Regions from separate parts of the Enterobacter sichuanensis genome, predicted to be linked through region 2. Evidence: predicted binding sites of a transcription regulator. Region 2 holds the regulator's gene; each other region holds the start of a gene.
The links. The regulator PurR, encoded in region 2, represses purine synthesis genes. The targets are predictions, from matches to a motif close to CANGCAAACGTTTGCNTG.
Positions count from the first base shown of each region.

Region 1: a site for PurR is predicted at 5,358-5,375, ahead of gcvT (glycine cleavage system aminomethyltransferase GcvT). Genes of this name have one in related genera too.
Region 3: a site for PurR is predicted at 3,454-3,471, ahead of gltS (sodium/glutamate symporter). Genes of this name have one in related genera too.
Region 4: a site for PurR is predicted at 5,055-5,072, ahead of purE (5-(carboxyamino)imidazole ribonucleotide mutase). Genes of this name have one in related genera too.

Region 1 is NZ_CP027986.1:3,857,903-3,865,133, reverse strand. Features, by position in the region: RNA gene ssrS (6S RNA) at 1-183, opposite strand, end outside; gene zapA (cell division protein ZapA) at 225-554, opposite strand; gene C1N69_RS18650 (YecA/YgfB family protein) at 723-1,301, shown strand; gene pepP (Xaa-Pro aminopeptidase) at 1,333-2,646, shown strand; gene ubiH (2-octaprenyl-6-methoxyphenyl hydroxylase) at 2,643-3,821, shown strand; gene ubiI (FAD-dependent 2-octaprenylphenol hydroxylase) at 3,834-5,036, shown strand; gene gcvT (glycine cleavage system aminomethyltransferase GcvT) at 5,433-6,527, shown strand; gene gcvH (glycine cleavage system protein GcvH) at 6,551-6,940, shown strand; gene gcvP (aminomethyl-transferring glycine dehydrogenase) at 7,067-7,231, shown strand, end outside.
Region 2 is NZ_CP027986.1:2,005,472-2,012,702, reverse strand. Features, by position in the region: gene C1N69_RS09655 (C40 family peptidase) at 1-457, shown strand, start outside; gene sodB (superoxide dismutase [Fe]) at 580-1,161, shown strand; gene C1N69_RS09645 (MFS transporter) at 1,200-2,366, opposite strand; gene cydH (cytochrome bd-I oxidase subunit CydH) at 2,530-2,619, opposite strand; gene purR (HTH-type transcriptional repressor PurR) at 2,917-3,942, shown strand; gene punR (DNA-binding transcriptional activator PunR) at 3,959-4,870, opposite strand; gene punC (purine nucleoside transporter PunC) at 4,986-6,185, shown strand; gene cfa (cyclopropane fatty acyl phospholipid synthase) at 6,483-7,231, shown strand, end outside.
Region 3 is NZ_CP027986.1:71,603-78,833, reverse strand. Features, by position in the region: gene trmH (tRNA (guanosine(18)-2'-O)-methyltransferase TrmH) at 1-7, shown strand, start outside; gene recG (ATP-dependent DNA helicase RecG) at 11-2,092, shown strand; gene gltS (sodium/glutamate symporter) at 2,095-3,297, opposite strand; gene xanP (xanthine/proton symporter XanP) at 3,523-4,914, shown strand; gene C1N69_RS00380 (AsmA family protein) at 5,034-6,722, shown strand; gene yicI (alpha-xylosidase) at 6,808-7,231, opposite strand, start outside.
Region 4 is NZ_CP027986.1:1,138,953-1,146,183, reverse strand. Features, by position in the region: gene C1N69_RS05305 (PTS transporter subunit EIIC) at 1-455, shown strand, start outside; gene malI (Mal regulon transcriptional regulator MalI) at 539-1,555, shown strand; gene C1N69_RS05295 (metal-dependent hydrolase) at 1,629-2,150, shown strand; gene cysS (cysteine--tRNA ligase) at 2,243-3,628, opposite strand; gene ppiB (peptidylprolyl isomerase B) at 3,803-4,297, shown strand; gene lpxH (UDP-2,3-diacylglucosamine diphosphatase) at 4,301-5,023, shown strand; gene purE (5-(carboxyamino)imidazole ribonucleotide mutase) at 5,143-5,652, shown strand; gene purK (5-(carboxyamino)imidazole ribonucleotide synthase) at 5,649-6,716, shown strand; gene mnmH (tRNA 2-selenouridine(34) synthase MnmH) at 6,801-7,231, shown strand, end outside.

The sequences.
Region 1 (7,231 bases), 1.9 Mb from region 2:
GAATCTCCGAGATGCCGCCGCAGGCTGTAACCCTTGAACCCTTGGTTCAAGGTGAATGTGTCGTCATAGTTTTAAGGCTTCTCGGACGGACCGAGCATGCTCACCAACCATGGAGCGCCACATTCTTGTGGTATGAAATATCGGCTCAGGGGACTGGCCCGCTTGCGAACATCTCAGAGAAATTTTGTCTTCACAGTTACTCTACCATAGTCAACTGAGAAGTGTTATTCAAACTTTGGTCCCGGTCTTTCGGGATTGCGACCCTGATCAAGCAATGCCTGTTCAATGGTCTGCTGGAGCATTTTAATGCGCTGCTCCATGCTTGCCGCGTAGTCGCGGGTTTTCGCTTTTTCCTGAGTCAGTTCATAGCTGATGTTCAACGCGGCGATGAAAACCAGCTGCTCAGTATTTGTGACTCTAGTGCGTTCTTTTAGATCTTGCAACCGCTGATTCAAATCGTCCGCAGCCTGATTCAAAGCATCCCTTTGTTCAGGCGGACAATTCACTCGCAGTGAACGGCCAAAAATCTGGAGATCGACGGGTTGTGCAGACATGCCACCTTCCTGCTGATTGACTGCGCTGCCTTCGCCTGATGCCCCGGGGGCTGCGAAGGGGCGACACTATAGCTACCCTGATGTGAAGATACAAGCCCTTTTCTGGTATCACCAGGGTCCAAAGTGGTAGCATATCATGAAACTTCCCCCCAATGATGACGAATGCGCATGTCTATACAGAACGAAATGCCTGGTTACAAGGATTTAAACCAGTTACTGAACCAGCAGGGAGTCGGTTTAACCCCTGCCGAAATGCACGGTCTGATCAGTGGCATGCTGTGCGGCGGAAACAGCGACAGCTCATGGCAGCCGCTGATCCACGACCTCACGAATGAAGGGCTGGCGTTTGGTCACGAGCTGGCGGAAGCGCTGCGTAAAATGCATGCCGCCATCAGCGATTCGCTGGAAGACGATGGCTTCCTTTTTCAGCTTTATCTGCCTGAAGGCGACGACGTCAGCGTGTTCGATCGCGCCGATGCGCTGGCGGGTTGGGTAAATCATTATCTGCTGGGTCTGGGCGTCACGCAGCCTAAACTGGACAAAGTAACCGGCGAAGCGGGTGAAGCGATCGACGATCTGCGCAACATTGCCCAGCTTGGCTACGATGAGGACGAAGACCAGGAAGAGCTGGAAATGTCTCTCGAAGAGATCATTGAGTACGTGCGCGTGGCGGCACTGCTGTGCCATGACAACTTTACGCGCTCACAGCCGACCGCGCCGGAAGTCCGCAAGCCAACCTTACATTAAGAAAAATAACGCACAGGAGGGTGTCATGGTTATCTCGAGTCAAGAGTATTCGCGCCGCCGTCAGGCGCTGCTGGCAAAAATGCAGCCGGGCAGCGCCGCGCTGATTTTCGCTGCGCCCGAAGTGACGCGCAGCGCCGACAGCGAATATCCCTATCGCCAGAGCAGCGATTTCTGGTACTTCACCGGCTTTAACGAGCCGGAAGCGGTACTGGTGCTGATTAAGAGCAATGACACTCACAACCACAGCGTGATTTTTAACCGCGTGCGCGATCTGACGGCCGAAATCTGGTTTGGCCGCCGCCTGGGGCAGGAGGCCGCACCGGAAAAACTGGGCGTTGATCGTGCGCTGGCATTTAGCGAAATCAACCAGCAGCTTTACCAGCTGCTTAACGGCCTCGACGTGCTCTATCACGCGCAGGGCGAATATGCGTACGCCGATGAGATTGTTTTCACCGCGCTGGATAAGCTGCGCAAAGGCTCGCGGCAGAACCTCTCCGCGCCCGCTACCCTCACGGACTGGCGTCCGGTGGTGCATGAGATGCGTCTGTTCAAATCTGAAGAAGAGCTGAACGTGATGCGCCGTGCGGGCGAAATCAGCGCCCTGGCGCACACCCGCGCCATGGAGAAATGCCGTCCCGGGATGTTCGAATATCAGCTGGAAGGCGAAATTCACCACGAATTTAACCGTCACGGCGCGCGTTATCCCTCTTACAACACCATTGTTGGCGGCGGGGAAAACGGCTGCATTCTGCACTACACCGAAAACGAAAGCGCGCTGCGCGATGGCGATCTGGTGCTTATCGATGCTGGTTGCGAATATCAGGGCTACGCGGGGGATATCACCCGCACCTTCCCGGTGAACGGTAAATTTTCACCGGCACAGCGCGCTATTTACGACATCGTGCTGGAATCCCTTGAGACGGCGCTCAACCTGTATCGCCCGGGGACCTCCATGCAGGAAGTGACCGGCGAAGTGGTACGCATCATGATTACCGGTCTGGTCAGGCTCGGGATCCTGAAAGGGGATGTGGAGACCCTGATTGCTGAAAATGCGCATCGACCGTACTTCATGCATGGCCTGAGCCACTGGCTGGGGCTGGATGTCCATGACGTTGGTGCGTATGGCGCCGACCGTTCGCGCGTGCTGGAGCCGGGCATGGTATTAACCGTGGAGCCGGGGTTATATATCGCGCCGGATGCCGACGTGCCTGAAGAATACCGCGGGATTGGCATTCGTATTGAAGACGACATTGTCATTACCGAAACCGGTAATGAAAACCTGACCGCGAGCGTCGTGAAAAACGCTGACGATATCGAGGCGCTGATGGCAGCGGCGCGCGCATGAGCGTGATCATCGTGGGTGGCGGCATGACCGGGGCCACGCTGGCGCTGGCCATTTCGCATTTGACGCAGGGCCAGCTTCCGGTGCACCTGGTGGAAGCCGTTGCGCCAGAGGCGTCGAATCACCCCGGTTTTGATGCCCGCGCCATTGCGCTGGCGCAGGGAACCTGTCAGCAGCTTGCGCGTATTGGTATCTGGCAGGCGATAGCCGACCGTGCCACGGCGATCGGTACTGTTCACGTCAGCGATCGCGGCCATGCTGGCTTTGTCACGCTGGAGGCGCAGGATTACCGTATTGATGCCCTGGGTCAGGTCGTTGAGCTACACGATGTGGGTTTACGTCTGTTCCGCCTGCTTCAGGATGCGCAGGGCGTGACGTTGCATTGTCCGGCACGCGTGGCAAGCGTAAGCCGCAGTGAAGCGTCGGTCAGCGTGACGCTGGAAAACGGCACCGTGCTGGATGGCCAACTGCTGGTTGCCGCAGACGGTTCGCGCTCGGCGCTCGGCACCCAGTGTGGCGTGGAGTGGCGCCAGCAGCCTTACGGGCAGGTGGCGGTTATCGCCAACGTCTCTACTGCTGCAGAACACAACGGCAGGGCGTTTGAACGCTTTACGCAGCATGGTCCGCTGGCGATGCTGCCGATGTCGAACGGTCGCTGTTCTCTGGTCTGGTGTCACCCGCAGGATAAGGCGGAAGAGGTTAAGGCCTGGTCAGACGAACGTTTTTGTACCGAGCTGCAAAAGGCGTTTGGCTGGCGGCTGGGGCGCATTACCCATGCCGGCAAGCGGACGGTATATCCTCTTTCGTTAACCACCGCGTCGCAGTCCATTTCCCATCGTCTGGCGCTGGTCGGTAATGCCGCGCAGACGCTGCACCCCATTGCGGGGCAAGGTTTCAACCTTGGATTACGCGACGTGATGAGTCTGGCAGAAACGCTTTCGCAGGCGTGGGGCGAGCAAAAAGACTGTGGCGCATATCAGGTGCTCAGCCATTACCAGAAACGACGCCAGGCGGATAAAGAGGCGACAATCGGTGTCACCGATGGCCTGGTTCATCTGTTTGCCAATCGCTGGGCGCCGCTGGTTGCGGGCCGCAACCTCGGGCTGATGGCGATGGAACTATTCATACCGGCACGTGACGTGCTGGCGCAGCGGACTCTTGGTTGGGTCGCGCGTTAAGGAGTTATCACCGTGCAAAATGTTGATGTCGCTATCGTTGGCGGCGGTATGGTTGGACTGGCGCTGGCCTGTGGTTTACAGGGCAGCGGCCTGCGCGTGGCGGTGCTGGAACAAAAGCAGCCCCAGCCGGTAGCCCAGGATGCGCCGCCGGAACTGCGCGTCTCGGCAATCAATGCGGCCAGCGAAAAGCTGCTGACGCACCTTGGCGTCTGGCCGGATATCGTGGCGCAGCGCGCCAGCTGCTATCACGGCATGGAAGTGTGGGACAAAGACAGCTTTGGTCATATTGCTTTTGATGATGAAAGCATGGGCTACAGCCACCTTGGCCACATTATTGAGAATGCCGTTATTCATCATGCGCTGTGGCAAAAAGCGCAGTCCTGTAGCGATGTCACCCTGATGGCACCCGCGCAAATCCAGCAGGTGGCGTGGGGGGAAAACGAGGCATTTATTACCCTGCAAAGCGGCGACATGCTGACCGCGCGTCTGGTGGTGGGGGCTGACGGGGCGAACTCCTGGCTGCGTAATAAAGCCGATATCCCGCTGACCTTCTGGGATTACCGTCATCACGCGCTGGTCGCGACGATCCGCACCGAAGAGCCGCACGGCGGCGTGGCGCGGCAGATTTTCCACAACGACGGCATACTGGCGTTCCTGCCGCTTGCCGATCCGCACCTGTGCTCGATTGTCTGGTCGCTGGTGCCGGAGAAAGCCCTGCAGATGCATGAGGCGACGCCGGACGCCTTTAACCAGGCGCTGTGCGTGGCGTTTGATAACCGCCTTGGCCTGTGCACGCTTGAGAGCGAGCGGCAGGTGTTCCCGCTAACTGGCCGTTACGCGCGCCAGTTTGCGGCGCACCGTCTGGCGCTGGTGGGGGATGCAGCGCATACCATTCATCCGCTGGCCGGGCAGGGGGTTAACCTTGGCTTTATGGACGCGGCGGAGCTGGTAGAAGAGCTGCGTCGTTTGCATCGCGAAGGGAAAGATATCGGTCAGCATCTCTATCTGCGTCGCTACGAACGCAGCCGCAAGCACAGCGCGGCGGTGATGCTGGCGGGCATGCAGGGCTTCCGCGAACTGTTTGCCGGGGCCAATCCGGCGAAAAAACTGCTGCGCGACATTGGCCTCAAGCTTGCCGATACCCTTCCGGGTGTTAAACCCCAACTCCTTCGTCAGGCGATGGGTCTGAACGACCTGCCGGACTGGCTACGCTAATTTAGACCCCCGTCACACTTTATTTTCCCGGCCTCTGCGCCGGGGAAATTTCCTCGTTTGAAATATTCTAATTTCACGCCATTTTTCGCATTAGATAATCTAATGCCGCGTTTTTCGGGTTACGGAAATTCAGCCCGTTTTTCCGCATGAAATATCACCATGTGCTAAATCCTGTTAGCGCGATGTTAATTTTGTGCGGGGTTAATCGCATTTTTCCAGTGAATAACTCTGTAGGCTTTTCAGCGTTTTTTGGTCATAAGCTAATGTGATGACCCGTTTTACCTTATGGTTAACCGCCGGTTTCGGTGGTAAGTTCAGGTAAAAGAGAACGTTTGCGTCGGGCCTGATAACGGGGCCGATACCGGGTTTCACGGTGAATTTTTCAACGAGGACAAGATGGCTCAACAGACTCCTTTGTACGAACAGCACGTGTTATGCGGCGCCCGCATGGTGGACTTCCACGGCTGGATGATGCCGCTGCACTACGGCTCGCAGATTGATGAGCACCACGCGGTGCGCACCGATGCCGGTATGTTCGACGTGTCCCATATGACGATTGTCGATCTGCACGGTAGCCGCACCCGGGAGTTTTTGCGTTATCTGCTGGCAAACGACGTCGCCAAACTAAAAACGCCGGGTAAAGCGCTCTATACCGGCATGCTGAATGCCTCTGGCGGCGTGATTGACGACCTTATCGTTTATTACTTCACCGAAGATTTCTTCCGCCTCGTTGTAAACTCCGCCACCCGCGAAAAAGACCTCTCCTGGATCACCCAACACGCCGAACCGTATGCCATCGACATCACCGTCCGTGACGATCTGTCACTGATTGCCGTGCAGGGGCCGAACGCGCAGGCGAAAGCCGCGTCTCTGTTCAACGATGAGCAGCGTAAAGCCACTGAAGGCATGAAGCCGTTCTTCGGCGTGCAGGCGGGCGATCTGTTTATCGCCACCACCGGCTACACCGGCGAAGCAGGCTACGAAATTGCGATGCCGAACGAGAAGGCCGCTGATTTCTGGCGTGCGCTGGTGGAAGCGGGCGTGAAGCCGGCTGGCCTTGGCGCGCGCGATACGCTGCGCCTGGAGGCAGGCATGAACCTCTACGGTCAGGAGATGGATGAAGGCGTCTCTCCGCTGGCCGCTAACATGGGCTGGACCATCGCATGGGAACCGGCTGACCGTGACTTTATTGGCCGTGAAGCGCTGGAGATGCAGCGCGAGAAGGGCACTGAACAGCTGGTTGGCCTGGTGATGAAGGAAAAAGGCGTACTGCGCGGCGAGCTGCCGGTGCGTTTTACCGATGCTGACGGCAATCCGCGTGAAGGCGTGATCACCAGCGGGTCCTTCTCCCCGACGCTGGGCTACAGTATTGCACTGGCACGCGTGCCGGCAGGCATTGGCGAAACGGCGGTGGTGCAAATCCGCAACCGCGAAATGCCGGTCAACGTGACCAAACCGATTTTTGTTCGCGCCGGTAAGCCGGTCGCCTAACTATTTTTATCAGGAGAACTTCAATGAGCAATGTGCCAGCAGAACTGAAATACAGCAAAGAACACGAGTGGCTGCGCAAAGAGGCGGACGGCACTTACACCGTCGGGATCACCGAGCATGCGCAAGAGCTGCTGGGCGACATGGTGTTTGTTGACCTGCCTGACGTGGGCACGACCGTGAGCGCGGGCGACGACTGCGCGGTGGCGGAGTCCGTCAAAGCGGCATCCGATATCTACGCACCGGTAAGCGGTGAAATTGTCGCTGTCAACGACGCGCTGAACGACTCCCCGGAGCTGGTCAACAGCGAGCCTTATGAAGGCGGCTGGATCTTCAAGATCAAAGCCAGCGACGAATCGCAGGTTGCCGCGCTGCTGGATGCGACCGCGTACGAAGCCCTGTTAGAAGACGAGTAAGCCATTATCCCTCTCCCCTTTGGGGAGAGGGTAGGGTGAGGGGAACAGACGACACCCTCACCCCAGCCCTCTCCCTCATGGAGAGGGAGAAAACACATTCACTGCACGTTTCAGGAACCATCGCTCATGACACAGACTTTAAGCCAGCTTGAAAACCGTGGCGCCTTCATTGAACGTCACATTGGGCCGGATGCTCAGCAACAGCAGGAGATGCTGAAGACGGTTGGCGCGGATTCATTAGACGCACTGATCGGCCAGATTGTGCCAAAAGACATCCAGCTTGCCACACCG
Region 2 (7,231 bases):
AGCGAAATGTACAAAGGTCACGAAATTAGCGGAAGTGCATAAAGTGCGTGTTCAGAAAGCGCAAAAAACCGCAATGAACAAACTGATGGGGCAAATTGGCAAACCTTATCGCTGGGGTGGCACGTCGCCACGTACCGGTTTTGACTGCAGCGGCCTCGTCTATTACGCCTATAAAGATCTGGTCAAGTTCCGTATTCCCCGTACCGCCAATGAGATGTACCACCTGCGCGATGCCTCCCCGGTTAACCGTGGTGAGCTGGAAAACGGCGATCTGGTGTTCTTCCGCACTCAGGGCCGCGGCACCGCTGACCACGTCGGTGTTTATGTTGGCAACGGCAAATTCATCCAGTCGCCGCGTAGTGGCCAGGATATTCAGATCACCTCTCTCAGTGAAGACTACTGGGTTCGCCACTACGTCGGCGCCCGTCGCGTCATGACGCCGAAAACCATTCGCTAACCCCTGCCCTGCCACATCTGTGGCAGGGTAAGTTCCTCTTTTGCATAGCCTTTCAATTTGCTATCCTGTCCCTGTTGTCTGTGTGGTTATTGGCAACGCAAAATACAATAAGGAGAGAAGCAATGTCGTTCGAATTACCTGCACTACCGTATGCAAAAGACGCCCTGGCACCGCATATTTCTGCGGAAACCCTGGAATATCATTACGGCAAACATCACCAGACCTACGTCACCAACCTGAACAATCTGATCAAGGGCACCGATTACGAAGGCAAAACGCTGGAAGAGATTGTCCGCAGCTCAGAGGGTGGCGTATTTAACAACGCGGCCCAGGTGTGGAACCACACCTTCTACTGGCATTGCCTGGCGCCGAATGCGGGTGGCGAACCGGCTGGTGAACTGGCTGCCGCCATTAACGCCACTTTCGGCAGCTTTGCAGATTTCAAAGCGAAGTTCACCGATGCCGCCATCAAGAACTTCGGTTCTGGCTGGACGTGGCTGGTCAAAGAGGCTGATGGCAAACTGGCTATCGTTTCCACCTCTAACGCGGGCACTCCGCTGACCACCAGCGCTAAACCGCTGATGACCGTGGACGTCTGGGAACACGCTTACTACATTGATTACCGTAACGCGCGTCCGAACTACCTGGAGCACTTCTGGGCACTGGTTAACTGGGAGTTTGTGGCGAAGAACTTCGCCGCGTAAGCAAGACGCAGAAGGGGCTCCCCTTCTGCGTTTTTTATTTACTCTGCAGCGCAGGCTGCTTCTGGCTGTTTACGACCCGACATCATTACCAGCAGCAGGCCGAGCGCGGCAATAATCGCCCCCATCACCGGCACAAAGCTGTAGCCCAGACCACCCGAAATCACCGCCCCTCCGGCTGCCGCCCCCAGCGCATTGCCCAGGTTGAAGGCACCAATATTGACTGAGGATGAAAGGCCCGGCGCTTCATGGGCGACGCGCATCACGCGCATCTGCAGCGGTGGTACCACGGCAAAGGTGGCAGCGCCCCAGACGACCATCGCAACGGCCGCCCCAAACTCATTACGTGCCAGCCACGGAATAGCAATCATGATGACGATCAGCAGGGTTAAGAAGCCCTTCAGCGTCCCGCTCACGGAACGGTCGGCAAATTTACCACCCAGATAGTTGCCAATCGAGAAGCCCACGCCAATCAGCACCAGCATTGCGGTAATAAAGAGGGGCGTCGCGTGGGTGATGTCATGCAGCACCGGTGAAATATAGGTGTAGAGGGTAAACATCGCGCCTGCCCCCAGCACGGTGGTCAGCAGTGCGGAAAGCACCTGCGGGCGCATCAGCACCGACAGTTCCCTGCGCACGTCAGGACGTTCACCAGCACTGCCTTTTGGCAGAGAGAAGAATAACGCCACCATCGCGACCACGCCCAGCCCGGCCGTCGCCAGGAACGACATTCGCCAGCCAATCACTTCACCCAGCCAGGTAGCCGCAGGAACGCCGCCAATGTTGGCAATCGTGAGCCCCATAAACATGGTGGCTACGGCGCTCGCCTGCTTATGTTTTGGCACCACGCTTGCCGCTACAACTGACCCTAGCCCAAAGAAGGCGCCGTGGTTAAGGCTGGTCAGAATGCGTGACAGCATCAGGGTGGTGTAGTCCGGCGAAATGGCGGAAAGCACGTTGCCCAGGGTAAAGATCGCCATCAGGAAAATCAGCGCATTGCGACGCGCGCGGTGTGAAAGCAGCAGCGTCATCAGCGGGGCGCCTACCATCACGCCGATGGCATAAGCGCTGATTAACATGCCTGCCGCAGGGATCGAGACGTCCACGCCGCGGGCGATAACAGGCAGTAACCCCATCGGGGAGAATTCAGTGGTGCCAATCCCAAAAGCGCCAATCGCCAGGGCCAGCAGGGGAAAATTGATTTTCATGCGTCAACTCCGGATGCCGTGTCATGTGGTGACACAGAACAAAGAAGCGCAAAGCATGACATCAATCACAAAAAATGAGAAGTTAACAAAATGGCAAAAGATTTTTGCCGTAGATGTAACAATCTGGAACAGCCGCAGGGAGCGTGCGCTCCCTGCGCGTAAATCAGTGCAGCGCCGCCGTCAGGCCTGCGGCAACAATCAGCGCCAGCACAATAAGGGTGGTGAACAGCGAAAACTTCAGATCGGCACTCATCAATTTTTCTCCTTTTAATCCCCCCACGAAAAGTGAGCCTGCTCATTTTTGCACAGTTTACGTCAAAAATCTTCCTGGATTTAAACTGATAACCACTTTACCTCTTCCCCTTTTCATCAAGATAGGACAAAATTCCACGCTAAATTTATTAGCGTACCGGCCATTGACCCCCTCCTGACGTCCCGTGTCGTTTTCCCGGCGTGCCGCAATTCAAAATTGCGTGATAAGGGTGAGAGAAGGCAAACGTTTACCTTCAAGTTTTTCAGGAGCTTAGGATATGGTCTGGAGTGACATTTAATGGCAACAATTAAAGACGTAGCAAAACGCGCAAACGTTTCCACTACAACCGTATCACATGTAATTAACAAAACCCGCTTTGTGGCGGAAGAGACGCGCAACGCCGTCTGGGCGGCAATCAAAGAGCTGCACTACTCACCAAGTGCGGTTGCGCGTAGCCTCAAGGTGAATCACACCAAGTCCATTGGCTTGCTGGCCACCAGCAGTGAAGCGGCCTATTTTGCCGAGATCATCGAGGCAGTAGAGAAAAACTGCTTCCAGAAAGGCTATACCCTGATTCTGGGCAACGCGTGGAATAGCATTGAAAAACAGCGCGCCTACCTGTCGATGATGGCGCAAAAGCGCGTGGATGGCCTGCTGGTAATGTGTTCCGAATACCCGGAATCCGTGCTGTCGATGCTGGAAGAGTATCGCCATATTCCCATGGTGGTGATGGACTGGGGTGAAGCGCGAGCGGATTTCACCGATTCCGTCATCGATAACGCCTTTGAAGGCGGCTATATGGCCGGTCGTTACCTGATCGAGCGCGGCCACCGTGAGATTGGCGTGATCCCGGGCCCTCTGGAGCGCAATACCGGCGCGGGTCGTCTGGCCGGTTTTATGAAAGCGATGGAAGAAGCGCTGATCACCGTACCGGAAAACTGGATCGTACAGGGAGACTTTGAGCCGGAATCAGGCTACCGCGCGATGCAGCAGATTGTCTCCCAGCAGCACCGCCCAACCGCTGTTTTCTGCGGGGGTGACATCATGGCGATGGGCGCGCTTTGCGCGGCCGATGAACTGGGTCTGCGCGTACCGCAGGATATTTCGGTGATCGGGTATGACAACGTGCGTAACGCGCGCTTCTTTACCCCCGCGCTGACCACCATTCACCAGCCGAAAGATTCACTGGGTGAAACGGCTTTCAATATGCTGTTGGACAGGATCGTCAACAAGCGCGAAGAGTCGCAGTCCATTGAAGTTCATCCGCGTCTTATCGAACGCCGTTCCGTTGCGGATGGTCCGTTCCGCGACTATCGTCGTTAATTTTGTACGGGGCCAGCTATGCTGGCTCCCGTAACCATTCCCGGTTTAGCGTTTCGCTGTCTCCCAGATAATCCAGCAGCCAGGCCATGGCGGGCGAGACGTCATTTTGTTGCCAGGTGAGGCAGCAGGCCGCATCCGGGAAGGGATTCTCCAGCGTCAGTTCTACCCATTCTCCGGTATCGATTCTGGGGCGCGCAAAATGAGCGGGCACCATCGCGACGCACAGCCCGGCACTGAGGCACGTTGCTGACGATTCCCAGTCAGGCGCCACCACGCGCCGCTGGTTATCCAGCAGCCAGGTGATGCGCTTGGGTAATGAACGGGAGGTATCCTCCAGCACCAGCGATGGCCAGTTGCGCAGCGTATCGTCGCTCAGCCGTCCTTCCAGCGCCGCCAGGGGGTGATCGCTGGCCACCACGCATTTCCAGCTCAGCATCCCCATATCACGGAAGGCGTAACGCCCCCCGACCGGGATCGCCTGTGTGGCCCCTATCGCCATCTCCACCCTTCCGTCCGCCAGGGCATCCCAGACGCCGTTGAATACCTCTTGTGAGACCCGCAGTTCGACATCGGAAAAATGTCGATAGAAATCCACGATCATCTGCCGGGTGCGCTCCGGCTTAACGATATTGTCCACCGCAATGGAAAGATGACCCCGCCAGCCGTTTGCGATCTGCTGGCACTGTTCGCGGGTGATCTGCATTTTTTTGATAACAGAACGCCCTTCCTTCAAAAACCACGCCCCTGCGGGCGTTAATTCCACATCGCGATGGCGCCGTTCAAACAGTGGAACCGCCAGCCATTCCTCAAGCTGACGCACCGTGTAGCTGATAGCAGACGGGACGCGGTGCAGCTCCTGCGCCGCACCGCTAAAGCTGCCGTTACGCGCGACAGCATCGACCACTTCAAGAGAATAATCTGACCACATTTTCTGCCTGCAAAAAATTTGAATGCACCCGCCAAATATTAGCGTTTCACAAGCGGCTTTGCACTACATACACTCAGCGCCAACGTACACCTGCCTCCTTCAGGAGAAGAAAATAATGCAACCCAGGAAAGGTTTTTTAGTCTGGCTTGGCGGCTTAAGCGTGCTGGGCTTTTTGGCCACCGATATGTACCTGCCGGCTTTTGCCGCGATGCAGGAAGATTTGCAAACCCCTGCCGCGGCCATCAGCGCCAGCCTGAGTTTGTTCCTCGCCGGTTTTGCTTTCGCACAGCTGCTCTGGGGACCGCTCTCGGATCGCTTTGGTCGTAAACCGGTATTACTGCTGGGCCTGGCGATTTTTGCCGTGGGCTGTCTGGGGATGCTCTGGGTCCGCGATGCCACCTGGCTGCTGGTGCTGCGCTTTATTCAGGCTGTGGGGGTCTGTGCCGCGGCCGTGACCTGGCAGGCGCTGGTCACCGACTACTATCCGGCTAACCGCACAAACCGTATTTTCGCCACCATTATGCCGCTGGTGGGGCTCTCACCTGCCCTCGCGCCGCTGCTGGGCAGCTGGATCCTTGCGCACTTTGACTGGCAGGCCATTTTTGCCACGCTGTTTGCCATCACGCTGGTACTGATGTTGCCGGCGTTCGCCCTCAAGCCTGCGCACAAAAAAGACGTACATGTTGACGCAAAGCCGATCACCTTCACCACCCTGCTGAGCGCCAAAGCGTATCGCGGTAATGTCCTGATCTATGCCGCCTGCTCGGCCAGCTTCTTCGCGTGGCTCACCGGGTCGCCGTTTATTCTGCATGATATGGGCTACAGCCCGGCGGCTATCGGGCTGAGCTATGTTCCGCAAACCATCGCGTTCCTGGTGGGCGGGTACGGCTGCCGCGCAGCGCTGCAGAAATGGGAAGGTCAGCAGATGCTGCCATGGCTGCTGGTGCTGTATGCGTTGAGCGTTATTGGCACCTGGGCCGTTGGGTTTATTCCGGGTGCGGGCCTGGCAGAGATTTTGATGCCTTTCTGTGTCATGGCCGTCGCGAACGGGGCGATCTACCCGATTGTGGTGGCGCAGGCGCTCCGTCCCTTCCCACAAGCGACCGGTCGCGCCGCCGCGCTGCAGAACACCCTGCAGCTGGGGCTGTGCTTCCTGGCAAGCCTGGTGGTCTCTGCGCTGATTGCCACGCCGCTGCTGACGACCACCAGCGTGATGCTGGTAACCGTTGCGCTGGCGGTGATGGGCTATCGCATGCAGGCCTCCGCCCAGCGTGAGCAGGATAACGGCGCTGGAGTGGAAACCTCACATGCCTGATTGCGCCGGATATCATGTTAATTTTCAGTAATTAGGTTGCTAACAATTTTCTGTTGAATCACCAAATTTTGAGGCCTATACTAAATTTGGTTCGATAAATACGATAATTATTATGCGTTAACGGGAGCCGGAGTGCTCCCGTTTTACCATGGAAGGCATTTCGGCAAGGGTTATCTCCCTTCCTCTGTTCTACGTCGGATACTAGCCTCGCGGTATTTACCGTGAGATTTCTCACAAACCAAAAAAAGCGTCTACGCTGTTTGAAGGTTCTGATCACATCAGGGTGATGGAGAAGCTATGAGTTCATCGTGTATAGAAGAAGTCAGCGTTCCGGACGACAACTGGTCCCGGATCGTCAGTGAACTGTTGGGTCGTGCAGGCATCACTATTAACGGATCTTCGCCATCCGATCCCCAGGTCAAACATCCCGACTTTTTTAAACGCGTATTGCGCGAGGGATCGTTAGGGCTGGGAGAAAGCTATATGGACGGCTGGTGGGAGTGTGAACGGCTGGATATCTTTTTCGCCAGCGTGTTGCGCGCCGGTCTGGAAAATCAACTTCCCCGCAATCTCAAAGACACCCTGCGTGTTGCCTCTGCCCGACTGTTTAATCTGCAAAGTAAAAAACGCGCATGGATCGTCGGCAAAGAGCATTACGATCTGGGCAACGATCTGTTCAGCCGTATGCTGGACCCTTTCATGCAATACTCCTGCGCCTACTGGAAAGAGGCAACGACGCTTGAAGAGGCTCAGCAGGCCAAGCTGCGTCTGATCAGCGAGAAGCTTCAGTTACAGCCCGGTATGCGCGTACTGGATATCGGCTGCGGCTGGGGTGGGCTGGCCTGGTTTATGGCGAAGCACTATGGCGTCAGCGTGGTGGGCGTGACGATTTCGGCCGAGCAGCAAAAAATGGCCCGGGAACGCTGCCAGGGTCTCGATGTGGATATCCGCCTGCAGGATTACCGTGACCTGAACGAACAATTTGACCGGATCGTCTCCGTGGGCATGTTCGAGCACGTAGGACCGAAAAACTACGACACCTACTT
Region 3 (7,231 bases), 1.9 Mb from region 2:
AGGGTAACCGATGAAAGGCCGCCTGCTGGATGCCATCCCGCTCAACAGCCTGACGGGCGTGGGCGCGGCGCAAAGCAATAAGCTGGCTAAAATCGGCCTGCACACGGTGCAGGATCTCCTGCTCCACCTTCCCCTGCGTTATGAAGACCGCACCCAGCTGTACAAAATTGGCGATCTGCTGCCCGCCATTAATGCCACCGTTGAAGGCGAAATCCTCAACTGCAACATCACGTTCGGCGGACGCCGGATGATGACCTGCCAGATAAGCGACGGCACCGGCATTCTCACCATGCGATTTTTCAACTTCAGCGCGGCAATGAAGAACAGCCTGGCAACGGGCCGCAGGGTGCTGGCCTATGGCGAAGCCAAACGCGGGAAATACGGCGCAGAGATGATCCACCCGGAGTACCGCGTTCAGGGCGATCTCAGCACGCCGGAGATGCAGGAGACGCTCACCCCGGTTTACCCGACGACCGAAGGCATCAAGCAGGCGACGCTGCGTAAGCTGACCGATCAGGCGCTGGAGCTGCTGGATACCTGCGCCATTACCGAGCTGCTGCCACCCGAACTGGCGCAGGGGATGATGAGTCTGCCCGAGGCGCTGCGTACCCTGCACCGTCCGCCGCCAACGCTGCAGCTCAGCGATTTAGAAAGCGGCAAACACCCTGCCCAACAGCGTCTTATCCTTGAGGAATTACTGGCCCATAACCTGAGCATGCTGGCGCTTCGCGCCGGTGCCCAGCGTTTCCATGCCCAGCCGTTAAGCCCGCGTGATGAGCTCAAGGATAAGCTGCTGGCCTCGCTGCCGTTTAAACCCACCGGCGCACAGGCGCGCGTCACCGCCGAGATTGAACGCGATATGGCGCTCGACGTACCGATGATGCGCCTGGTGCAGGGCGATGTGGGATCCGGTAAAACGCTGGTAGCCGCTCTGGCCGCCCTGCGCGCGATTGCCCATGGCAAACAGGTGGCGCTCATGGCCCCGACCGAAATGCTGGCCGAACAGCACGCGAACAATTTCCGCGCCTGGTTTGCGCCGCTGGGCATTGAAGTGGGCTGGCTTGCCGGGAAGCAAAAAGGCAAAGCGCGCCTTGCGCAACAGGAGGCGATTGCCAGCGGTCAGGTACACATGATTGTTGGCACCCACGCGATCTTCCAGGAGCAGGTGCAGTTTAACGGCCTTGCGCTGGTGATTATCGATGAACAGCACCGCTTTGGCGTGCATCAGCGTCTGGCCCTGTGGGAAAAAGGGCTGCAGCAGGGTTTCCACCCGCATCAGCTGATCATGACCGCCACGCCGATTCCGCGCACCCTGGCGATGACGGCTTACGCCGATCTGGATACCTCCACCATCGACGAACTGCCGCCGGGTCGTACGCCAGTGACGACGGTCGCCATTCCTGATACGCGTCGCAGCGATATCATCGACCGCGTGCGCAATGCCTGTACGCATGAAGGACGTCAGGCCTACTGGGTGTGTACGCTGATTGAAGAGTCTGAACTGCTGGAAGCGCAGGCTGCAGAAGCCACGTGGGAAGAGTTAAAGCTGGCGCTGCCGGAACTGAACGTGGGTCTGGTTCACGGGCGAATGAAGCCTGCTGAAAAACAGGCGGTGATGCAGTCGTTTAAGCAGGGGGAACTGCATTTACTGGTTGCAACAACGGTCATTGAAGTGGGCGTGGACGTGCCAAACTCCAGCCTGATGATCATCGAGAACCCGGAGCGTCTGGGCCTTGCCCAGCTTCACCAGCTCCGCGGGCGCGTTGGCCGCGGCGCGGTGGCGTCCCACTGCGTCCTGCTCTACAAAGCCCCGCTCTCGAAAACAGCCCAGATGCGGTTGCAGGTGTTGCGCGACAGCAACGACGGTTTTGTGATTGCGCAAAAAGACCTGGAGATCCGTGGCCCGGGTGAACTGCTGGGCACCCGCCAGACGGGGAACGCGGAGTTCAAAGTCGCGGACCTGCTACGCGATCAGGCCATGATCCCGGAAGTTCAGCGCCTCGCCCGCCATATTCATGAACGCTACCCCGAACAGGCGGCAGCATTAATTGAACGCTGGATGCCGGAAACCGAACGCTATTCCAACGCCTGACTTCAGGCGAACATCGGCAACATCAGGTACAGCTTAATCACCAGCGCGTTGACGATATCAATAAAGAATGCCCCGACCATCGGGACCACCAGAAACGCCATGTGCGATGGCCCGAATCGCTCGGTGATCGCCTGCATATTGGCGATTGCCGTTGGCGTTGCCCCGAGCCCAAATCCGCAATGCCCCGCCGCCAGCACCGCCGCATCGTAGTTTTTACCCATCATGCGCCAGGTGACGAACATGGCATAGAGCGCCATAAACAGGGCCTGCACCGCCAGAATGGCCACCATCGGCAGCGCCAGCGAGGCCAGTTCCCACAGCTTGAGGCTCATCAGCGCCATCGCCAGGAACAGCGACAGACAGACGTTGCCGAGCACCGAGACCGCCCGTTCAAACACGCGGTAGAAGCCCATCAGCGCCAGACCGTTGCTGAGGATCACCCCGATAAACAGCACGCAGACAAACGTCGGCAGCTCAAACGCGGAGCCCGCCAGCCCTTGCGCAACCACTTTGCCCACGGTCAGGCAGATGGCAATCATCGCGATGGTTTCAATCAACACCAGTGAGGTAATGCTGCGCCCGACGTCCGGCTTCTCAAAGGCGGTCGGGACCAGCTCATCGTCCGGTCTGCCGTCCGGCGTGGTGGAGTGCTTCACCAGATAACGCGCCACCGGGCCGCCAATCAGCCCCCCCAGCACCAGGCCAAAGGTGGCACAGGCCATCGCCACTTCCGTCGCATTTTCAAAGCCATAGCGCTCGATAAACAATTTACTCCACGCCGCCCCGGTGCCGTGGCCGCCAGACAGCGTAATTGACCCTGCCAGCAGCCCCATCAGCGGATCCAGCCCCAGCAGCGTCGCCATCCCGATACCGATGGCGTTTTGCATCAGCAGCAGCCCGACCACCACAATCAAAAATACGCCGAGCACTTTGCCGCCCGCCCGCAGGCTCGCCAGGTTGGCATTGAGGCCGATAGTGGCAAAAAAGGCCAGCATCAGCGGATCTTTCAGGGACATATCAAAATCGATTTCCCAGCCCATGCTTTTTTTCAGCACCAGCAGGGCCAGCGCCACCAGCAGGCCGCCGGCGACAGGTTCAGGGATGGTGTATTTCTTCAGAAGGGAAACGCTATGTACCAGCTTACGACCAAGCAGCAAGACCAGCGTTGCGGCAACAAGGGTCGACAACGTATCGAGATGAATCATAGAAGGCTCCTGTTTTGCGCGTGTTCCATACACACGCGGCGTTATCCTGGGCCGGTTTGCGCTCTTCATGAGCTCCCGGCGCAAAAAGTGTAATTTTTTTTCCTTCTCGGATGTAGAAATCCTGCTAACAGCGGCAGATTTTCTTGTCTTTTTTTGCTGGCAATCGTTTGCTTTTACCAGGTGGTCAGATAAAATGCCCGCTTTTCCACCGTGGGATTGCCGCCGATGTCCGTTAACACCATAGAGTCGCCTGATGCGCAACCGATTGCGCAGAAGCAAAATAGCGAACTGATTTACCGCCTTGAAGACCGCCCGCCGCTGCCGCAGACGCTTTTCGCTGCCTGCCAGCATCTTCTGGCGATGTTTGTTGCGGTGATCACCCCGGCACTGCTGATTTGTCAGGCGCTCGGCTTACCGGCGCAGGATACGCAGCACATCATCAGCATGTCTCTCTTCGCCTCCGGCGTGGCCTCGATTATTCAGATTAAAGCGTGGGGGCCGGTGGGGTCGGGTTTACTGTCGATTCAGGGCACCAGCTTTAACTTTGTGGCGCCGCTGATCATGGGCGGTACAGCCCTGAAAACCGGCGGTGCGGATGTCCCGACCATGATGGCGGCGCTGTTTGGCACCCTGATGCTGGCAAGCTGCACGGAGATGGTGATCTCCCGCGTGCTGCATCTGGCGCGTCGCGTCATCACGCCGCTGGTTTCCGGCGTGGTGGTAATGATTATCGGCCTGTCACTGATTCAGGTGGGCCTCACCTCCATCGGCGGCGGTTATGCCGCAATGAGCGACCACACCTTTGGCGCACCGAAAAACCTGCTGCTGGCGGGCGTCGTACTGGCCATCATTATTCTGCTTAACCGTCAGCGTAACCCTTACCTGCGCGTCGCCTCGCTGGTGATCGCCATGGCGGCGGGCTATCTGCTGGCGTGGGCGCTGGGCATGCTGCCGGAGAACACCGCGCCAGCCAACAGCGCGCTGATCACCGTCCCGACACCGCTCTACTACGGCCTGGGCATCGACTGGGGTCTGCTCCTGCCACTGATGCTGGTCTTTATGATCACCTCTCTGGAGACCATCGGCGATATCACCGCCACCTCCGACGTCTCCGAACAGCCGGTTTCCGGCCCGCTGTATATGAAGCGTCTGAAGGGCGGCGTGCTGGCGAACGGCCTGAACTCGTTTGTCTCCGCGGTGTTCAACACCTTCCCGAACTCCTGCTTCGGCCAGAACAATGGCGTGATCCAGCTCACCGGCGTGGCCAGCCGCTACGTCGGCTTCGTGGTGGCGCTGATGCTGATCGTTCTCGGCCTGTTCCCGGCAGTCAGTGGCTTTGTGCAGCACATCCCTGAGCCGGTGCTGGGCGGCGCGACGCTGGTGATGTTCGGCACCATCGCGGCTTCCGGCGTGCGCATCGTCTCCCGTGAGCCACTGAACCGTCGCGCGATCATGATTATCGCCCTGTCGCTGGCCGTCGGTCTGGGCGTTTCTCAGCAGCCGCTGATCCTGCAGTTTGCCCCGGACTGGGTGAAAAACCTGCTCTCTTCCGGCATTGCTGCGGGCGGTATCACCGCTATCGTGCTGAACCTCGTTTTCCCGCCAGAGAAAAACTGATCGTCCTCACGGCAGGCTGTCAATGCCTGCCGTGACATCTCTTTACACCATTCCCGCCTTGAGGATTGCGCATAAATCGTGCATAACTCCTCTATGTGCGTTTTGCGGGATGGAAGACCATGAAATTTATTGGAAAGCTGCTCGTCTATCTTCTGGTAGCCCTGCTCATTGTGCTGCTGGCGCTCTATATTCTCCTCCAGACCCGCTGGGGCGCGACTCAGGTCAGCAGCTGGGTGACGGTGAATACCGACTACGAACTCAGTTTCGACAAAATGAACCACCGCTTTTCGTCGCCTTCCCACATCATTCTGGAAAACGTCACCTTCGGTCGGGACGGTAAACCCGCCACCCTGGTTGCCAAAAAAGTCGATATTGGCCTGAGCAGCCGCCAGCTCACCGATCCGTTGCATATGGACACCATCACCCTGTTCGACGGTACGCTGAATCTCTCCCCGCAAACCGCGCCGTTGCCCTTGCAGGCGGACCGTCTGCAGCTGAACAATATGGCGTTTAACAGCCCCAATACCGAATGGGATCTGAGCGCGCAGAAGGTGACAGGGGGCGTCAGCCCGTGGCAGCCGGAAGCAGGCAACGTGCTGGGTAAAAGCGCGCAGATCCAGATGAGCGCCGGCTCGCTGACCCTGAACGGAGTGCCGGCCACCAACGTGTTGATCGAGGGCCAGCTTAACGGCAAAGAGGTGGTGCTGAGCACCATTGGTGCCGATATGGCACGCGGCTCACTCACCGGCTCCGCCCTGCGCAACGCCGACGGCAGCTGGATTATCGACACCCTGCGTCTGAACGAGATCCGCCTGCAGAGCGATAAAACGCTGATGGCGTTCTTCGCCCCGCTGACGACCATCCCTTCTCTGCAGATTGGTCGTCTGGACGTTACTGACGCCCGGCTGCAGGGCCCGGATTGGGCGGTAACGGACCTGGATTTAAGCCTGCGCAACCTGACGCTGAGCAAAGGCGACTGGCAGAGCCAGGAAGGCCGCCTGTCCATGAACGCCAGCGAGTTCATTTACGGCTCTCTGCATCTCTTCGACCCGATCCTGAATGCGGAATTCTCCCCACAGGGCGTGGCGCTACGCCAGTTCACCTCCCGCTGGGAAGGCGGCATGGTGCGTACCTCCGGTAACTGGCTGCGCGACGGCAAAGCGCTGGTGCTGGACGACGTCGCCATCGCCGGGCTGGAATACACCCTGCCGCAGAACTGGAAAGCGCTGTGGATGGCGCCACTGCCGGAATGGCTGAACAGCGTCACGCTGCAAAAATTCGGCCTGAGCCGCAACCTGGTAATCGACATCGATCCTGCCTTCCCGTGGCAGATCACCTCTCTGGATGGCTATGGCGCAAACCTGCAGCTGGTAAAAGATCGCCAGTGGGGCGTCTGGGGCGGCAGCGCAACTCTCAACGGCGCGGCGGCCACCTTTAACCGTGTGGACGTGCGTCGTCCGTCGCTGGCGCTAAACGCTAACGCCGCCACGGTGAATATTACCGACCTGAGCGCGTTTACCGAGAAAGGGATACTTGAGGCGACCGCGACGGTTTCACAACTTCCCCAGCGACAGACAACCGTGAGCCTGAACGGACGCGGCGTGCCGCTCAACATCCTGCAGCAGTGGGGCTGGCCGGCGCTGCCGATTGCGGGCGACGGCAATGTTCAGCTCACCGCCAGCGGCAGCGTGCAGGCCAGTGCGCCCTTAAAGCCGACGGTCAACGGCAAGCTGAATGCGGTGAATATGGATAAACAGCAGGTGCAGCAGACCATGACGGGTGGTGTAGTTTCAACACCGGTGCAATAAACAAGCCGGGTGGCGGCTATGCCTTACCCGGCCTACTCGATCCCGTAGGCCCGGTAAGCGAAGTACCACCGGGCATTTTTACGGCTCAGAAGTAAACCACCACCTCATCCCCCTGGGCTTTCACCACCACGCCCCACTCGCTTCCCGCCGGTGAACCGCCTTTCACGCCGCTCACCTCCGGCACGTTGCGCAAGCAGACCGACCAGTTTCGCGCGTCACCCGTGCCGGTAAAGGTCACGGTGTCGCCCTGACGTGACGCCTTCAGCGTAAACGCCACAGAACCGTCCACCGCAGGTACCTCGCTCACTGCCGTGATGCCATCGCCCAGGTTAAACAGCTGGAAAGCTGTCCCCTCATTCCACGCATAGTCCGGCTTCTGCTTATTGTTGCCCAGCGCCAGCAGGGTATTGTCGCGCACGTAAACCGGCAGGCTCATGAAGCCATGCTGCTGTTTATGCCAGCGGCTGCCCTCGATTTCATCGTTATGCCACAGGTGCGTCCACCGTCCT
Region 4 (7,231 bases), 870 kb from region 2:
TCGCCAAGTCGTTCTCCGCGGGCTTTATCGACTACCTGTCATTTGGGATCCTGCCGTCATTTAACGGCTACCAGACTAACTTCCTGAATGCCATTATCATCGGTATTCCAATGGGCCTGATCTATTACTTCACGTTCCGCTTTGTGATCCGTCGTTTCGACGTGAAAACGCCGGGCCGCACTGAGGTCACCGCCAATGCGGATGAGAAGTCAGATTCCGAGCTCGCAACCGAGATCATTACCCTGCTGGGCGGCGCGCATAACATCGACTCTGTCGGCTCCTGTATCACCCGCCTGCGCCTGGAAGTGGCAAAAAGTGAGGCGGTAGACCGGGACGGGTTGAACGGACTCGGCGCGCGCGGCGTGGTCTTCGTCGGCGACAACGGTATTCAGGTGATTTTCGGTGCCAGAGCACAGTTTATCGCCCAGACCATGTCCACCATGATCGGCAAATAATAAGATGCCTCAACGACGCGTCTCCTGTACGCTGGGAGACGAGTCGTATCTGGCTGATAATCGGTTAATTTCAGGGAGCGGTTTTGAAGAAAGTCAGCATTATTGATGTCGCCAGGCACGCGGGCGTGTCGGTCTCAACCGTCTCGCTGGTGCTGCGCCAGAAAGGGAAAATCTCAGAGGCAACGATCGAGAAGGTCAACGCTGCCATCAATACGCTGGGCTATGTTCATAACGTCGCCGCAGCCAATCTTCGCGCCAACACCTCCAACCTGATCGGCCTGATCCTCCGTGACTTTAGCGACAGCTTTTCCATCAAGGTGATGGCAAGCATTGTTCAGGAGCTGGAGAAACAGGGGTATATGGTTTTTCTCGGCCAGCCGCTGAACGATCGGGAGCATTTAGAGCGTACCCTGCTCTCCTTTAAGCAACAGGGCGTGGCGGGCGTGATATATCTCGCGTCCGATACGCGCGCCTCCACCCTGCCGGAGCAGATTCGCCAGTGTCCGCTGCCGCTGGTGGTGGTCTCGCAGTCTCTGCTGGATGAAAAATGTAACCTGGTGATGCGCGATAACCGCCAGGCGGCGAGCCTTGCCGCGCGCTATCTCATCGAGCGTGGTCACCGCAACATCGCCTATATTGGCGGGCGTGAAGGCTGTCTTATCCGCGAACAACGCCTGCTCGGATTTCGCAGCGCGATGATGCAAAACGGACTGGTCTGGCGCGACGAAAGCTCCCCCGCCTGTAGCGATGACACACAGGCCGCGGCCATCGCTACACGTCAGTTGCTGGAGAAAAACAACACCATCACCGCCCTGCTCTGCCATTCGCCGGATGCGATGATCGGTTCCATCTCCGGTATTCATCAGGTAGGACGTACGGTGGGTAAAGATGTGTTTCTGACGCAGCAGGTCGCGCTGGTCGGTTTCGAAGATATGCTGCACGTTAACCTCACCTCGCCGTCGTTTACCTATGTCTCCTCCGCCAGCGACGAGACCGGGCGTCAGGCTGCGGGGCTTATTATCCGCAAGCTGAAAGAGCCGACGCTGCAAACGCAGCGCATTACCCTCTCCGGGCAACTTATAGCCCGGGAATCGGCGTAAAATCAGAATTTAGCACAGGTCAACTGCCGCGAAATGGCTGCTATAGTTCCATGATTTGCCATGGATAAATACGATGCCTACCGTTATTACTCACGCTGCTGTTCCGCTTTGCCTGGGCTTAGGTCTCGGTTCCCGGGTCATTCCTCCCCGCCTGCTGTTTGCCGGAATTGTCCTCGCCATGCTGCCGGATGCCGACGTGCTGGCGTTCAGGTTCGGCGTCGCGTACGGAAACGTTTTCGGGCATCGCGGCTTTACCCATTCTCTGCTGTTTGCCTTTGTGGTGCCGATACTGTGCGTCCTGATCGGCCGACGATGGTTCAGGGCAAGCCTTGCGCGGTGCTGGCTGTTTTTAACCGTGTCATTGCTGTCGCACAGCCTGCTGGACGCCATTACGACAGGCGGAAAAGGCGTCGGCTGGCTGTGGCCATGGTCAGATGAACGCTTCTTTGCGCCGTGGCAGGTGATTAAGGTCGCGCCGTTTGCCCTGTCACGCTATACCACGCCGTACGGGCATCAGGTGATCATCTCTGAGTTGCTGTGGGTATGGTTGCCGGGGGTGGTGCTGATGGGGCTGTTGTGGTGGAAGAGGAGGTAAAAGAAAAACGGCAACTCACGTTGCCGTTTTTAGTGTTTGCACCCTCTCCCTGTGGGAGAGGGCTGGGGTGAGGGCATCAGCGCGCACCAGACTTACTTACGACGCCAGGTGGTCCCCTGCGGGCCGTCTTCCAGAATAATGCCCATCTCGGTCAGACGGTTACGCGCCGCATCTGCTGCCGCCCAGTCTTTCGCCTGACGCGCTTCCAGACGCGCCTTGATCAACGCTTCAATCTCCGCCACTTCGCCGTCATCCGCCTGCGCACCGCTTTGCAGGAACACGTCCGGCTCCTGCTCCAGCAGGCCAAGCACGGAGGAGAGCTTACGCAGGTGAGACGCCAGCGCATTCGCTGCCGCCATGTCTTCTGACTTCAGACGGTTCACTTCGCGCGCCATATCGAACAGCACGGAGTACGCTTCCGGAGTATTGAAGTCGTCGTTCATCACTTCAATAAAGCGTGCTTCGAACGCCTCGCCGCCAGCGGCCGCCACGGATTTGTCAGTCCCGCGCAGCGCGGTGTACAGACGCTCCAGCGCAGAACGCGCCTGCTTGAGGTTCTCTTCGCTGTAGTTCAGCTGGCTGCGATAGTGGCCGGACATCAGGAAGTAACGCACGGTTTCCGCGTCGTAATATTTCAGCACGTCACGCACGGTGAAAAAGTTGCCCAGCGATTTAGACATCTTCTCGCGGTCAACCATCACCATTCCGGAGTGCATCCAGTAGTTCACGTACTCGCCGCCGTGGGCGCAGGTGGACTGCGCGATTTCATTTTCGTGGTGCGGGAACATCAGGTCAGAACCGCCGCCGTGGATGTCGAAGTGTTTGCCCAGCTGTTTGCAGTTCATCGCCGAGCACTCAATGTGCCAACCCGGACGGCCTTCACCCCATGGGGACGGCCAGCTTGGTTCGCCCTCTTTGGACATCTTCCACAGCACGAAGTCCATCGGGTTACGCTTCACGTCAACCACGTCAACGCGGGCGCCAGCCTGCAGCTGGTCCAGGTCCTGACGGGAAAGCGAACCGTAAGTCGGGTCAGTCGGCACCGAGAACATCACGTCACCATTGTCCGCCACATAGGCGTGACCGCGCGCAATCAGCTTTTCCGTGATCTCGATAATTTCGTGAATATGGTGGGTCGCGCGCGGCTCGCTGTCCGGGCGCTGAATATTTAAGGCGTCGAAGTCTTTGTGCATCTCGGCGATCATACGATCGACCAGCGCGACAAAGCTTTCGCCGTTCTCATTCGCACGCTTAATGATTTTATCGTCGATGTCGGTGATGTTACGCACGTACTTCAGTTTGTACCCGAGAAAACGCAGGTAGCGCGAAACCACATCGAAGGCGACGAAGGTGCGGCCATGGCCAATGTGACAGAGATCGTAAACCGTAATTCCACACACGTACATGCCGACTTCCCCGGCATGGATAGGTTTAAATTCCTCTTTTTGGCGCGTCATTGTATTAAAGATTTTTAACATCGAAGATTCCATGTAAACACGTGTGTGGTTGAAAACCGGCTATTCTACCCGTAATTCAAACCTGAAGCAGCACACAATGCAAGGTGATCGCATCCTGTGGTTATGCTATAACAAGCCCCTATATATGACCCGAACGCGGGTCGACGTACCACAATAACGGAACAGGATGCAAAAATGGTTACTTTCCACACTAATCATGGCGATATCGTAATCAAAACCTTTGATGACAAAGCGCCTGAAACAGTTAAAAACTTCCTGGACTACTGCCGCGAAGGTTTCTACAACAACACCATCTTCCACCGTGTGATCAACGGCTTTATGATCCAAGGCGGCGGTTTCGAACCTGGCATGCATCAGAAAGCCACCAAAGAGCCGATCAAAAACGAAGCGAACAATGGCCTGAAAAACACCCGTGGCACGCTGGCGATGGCCCGTACTCAGGCGCCTCACTCTGCGACCGCACAGTTCTTCATCAACGTGGCTGACAACGACTTCCTGAACTTCTCCGGCGAAAGCCTGCAGGGTTGGGGCTACTGCGTCTTCGCAGAAGTGGTTGAAGGGATGGACGTGGTTGACAAGATCAAAGCCGTTTCTACCGGCCGCAGCGGCATGCATCAGGACGTTCCGAAAGAAGACGTTGTGATTACAAGCGTGACCGTCAGCGAGTAATTCGTGGCGACACTCTTTATTGCAGATTTGCATCTGCAAACAGAAGAACCGGCGATCTCCGCCGGTTTTCTGCGTTTTTTAGCGGGTGAAGCCCGACATGCGGATGCGTTGTACATCCTCGGCGACCTCTTTGAAGCCTGGATTGGCGACGATGACCCGAACCCACTACACCGTGAAATGGCGGCGGCCATCAAGGCGCTGGTGGATTCTGGCGTCCCCTGCTACTTCATCCACGGAAACCGTGATTTCCTGCTCGGCAAGCGCTACGCCCGCGAAAGCGGCATGACGCTGCTGCCGGAAGAGCAGGTGCTCAACCTCTATGGCCGCAAGGTGCTGATCATGCACGGCGATACGCTCTGCACCGACGATACAGGCTATCAGGCGTTTCGCGCCAAAGTTCACACCCCGTGGATCCAAACGCTGTTCCTTGCCCTGCCGTTATTCATCCGCAATCGCATCGCCGCGAAAATGCGTGCGGGTAGTAAGGCCGCCAACAGCAGCAAATCCATGACCATCATGGACGTTAACCCGCAGGCGGTGGTGAACGTGATGGAAAAGCACCGCGTCCAGTGGCTGATCCACGGTCATACCCATCGGCCTGACGTGCATTCACTTATTGCCAACGGCGAGCCCGCCCACCGCGTGGTATTAGGCGCGTGGCACAGCGAAGGGTCTATGGTTAAAGTCACCCCGGAAGGTGTGGAGTTGATCGCTTTCCCGTTTTAACCGCTTCTCGTCTTTTTGCCTATTTCTCAGCCACGCAACCGTTTTCCTTGCACGTATAACATGCTATTCTCTGTGCCCTCGAAAGCAGTGTGTTTCGCACCACAGGAGTTTTAAGACGCATGTCTTCCCGCAATAATCCGGCGCGTGTCGCCATCGTGATGGGGTCCAAAAGCGACTGGGCTACCATGCAGTTCGCCGCCGAAATCTTTGACATCCTGAATGTTCCGCACCATGTAGAAGTGGTCTCCGCGCACCGTACACCAGATAAACTGTTCAGCTTCGCCGAAAGCGCCGAAGAGAACGGTTATGAGGTGATCATTGCCGGTGCGGGCGGCGCAGCACATCTGCCGGGCATGATTGCCGCCAAAACCCTGGTGCCGGTACTGGGCGTTCCCGTACAAAGCGCCGCGCTGAGTGGTGTCGACAGCCTCTACTCCATCGTCCAGATGCCGCGTGGTATTCCTGTCGGCACGCTGGCGATTGGCAAAGCGGGTGCCGCCAACGCCGCCCTGCTGGCCGCGCAGATTCTGGCGACGCACGACAGCGCGTTGCATCAGCGTCTGGCGGACTGGCGTAAAGCTCAGACCGATGAGGTGCTCGACAATCCGGACCCGCGGGGTGCGGCATGAAGCAGGTTTGCGTCCTCGGTAACGGTCAGTTAGGCCGGATGCTGCGCCAGGCAGGTGAACCGCTGGGTATTGCCGTCTGGCCCGTCGGGCTGGATGCGGAACCTGAAGCCGTCCCGTTCCACCAGAGCGTGATTACCGCCGAGATCGAACGCTGGCCGGAGACGGCGCTGACCCGCGAACTGGCGCGTCATAACGCCTTTGTTAATCGCGATGTGTTCCCGATCATTGCCGACCGCCTGACGCAAAAGCAGCTGTTCGACAAGCTCGGCCTGCCGACCGCGCCGTGGCAGCTGCTGTCCGATAAAAGCGAGTGGAATGATGTCTTCGCGATGCTGGGCGAACTGGCGATCGTGAAGCGCCGCGTGGGTGGCTACGATGGCCGCGGCCAGTGGCGTCTGCGTGCGAACGACACCGCCGAGCTGCCGGATGAGTGCTACGGCGAGTGCATCGTTGAACAGGGCATTAACTTCAGCGGTGAAGTGTCGCTGGTTGGCGCGCGCGGGCATGATGGCCGTACGGTCTTTTACCCGCTGACGCATAACCTGCATCAGGACGGTATTCTGCGCACCAGCGTCGCCTTCCCGCACGCCAGTGCTGACCAGCAGGCGCAGGCGGAAGAGATGCTCTCTGCCATCATGCACGAACTCGGTTATGTGGGCGTCATGGCGATGGAGTGTTTTGTCACGCCGTCTGGTCTGCTGATTAACGAACTCGCGCCGCGCGTGCATAACAGCGGCCACTGGACGCAAAACGGTGCCTCCATCAGCCAGTTCGAACTGCATCTGCGCGCCATCACTGACCTGCCGCTGCCGCAGCCAGTGGTAAACAGCCCGTCGGTGATGATCAACCTGATCGGCACCGATCTGAACTATGACTGGCTGAAGCTGCCGCTGGTGCATCTGCACTGGTACGACAAAGAGGTTCGTCCGGGTCGTAAAGTGGGTCACCTGAACCTGAACGACAGCGACGCAGGCCGCCTGAGCGCCAGCCTGGAAGCCCTGATCCCTCTCCTGCCGCCGGAATACGCGAGCGGCATTGTCTGGGCGCAATCAAAGCTCAGGTAAGACATCCCCGCCGGGGAGTTGACCTTCCCCTTCCCCGGCGTACAATTCCCGCCCATTGCTGCTCAGTTTTCTTCTGGAAAAACCATGAACGATGGAACGGACTATCGCGCGATCCTCGCGTCTGATACCCCTTTAATCGACGTTCGCGCGCCGATCGAATTTGCCCAGGGCGCGATGCCTGCCGCCCTTAACCTGCCATTGATGAACGACGACGAACGCGCCGCCGTAGGCACCTGCTATAAACGCCAGGGGCCCGAGGCCGCGCTGGCGCTCGGCCATAGCCTGGTGCATGGCGACACGCGTGAGGCCCGTATCAACGCCTGGCGCGACGCCAGCCTTGCCCATCCTGAGGGTTTTCTCTGCTGCGCGCGCGGTGGCCAGCGCTCACATATCTCGCAGGCCTGGCTGAAAGAGGCGGGTGTCGATTACCCGCTGATCCGCGGCGGCTATAAGGCCCTGCGTCAGACAGCGATTCAGGTGACCCTCGAGCAGTCACAAAAACCGATGGTGCTCAT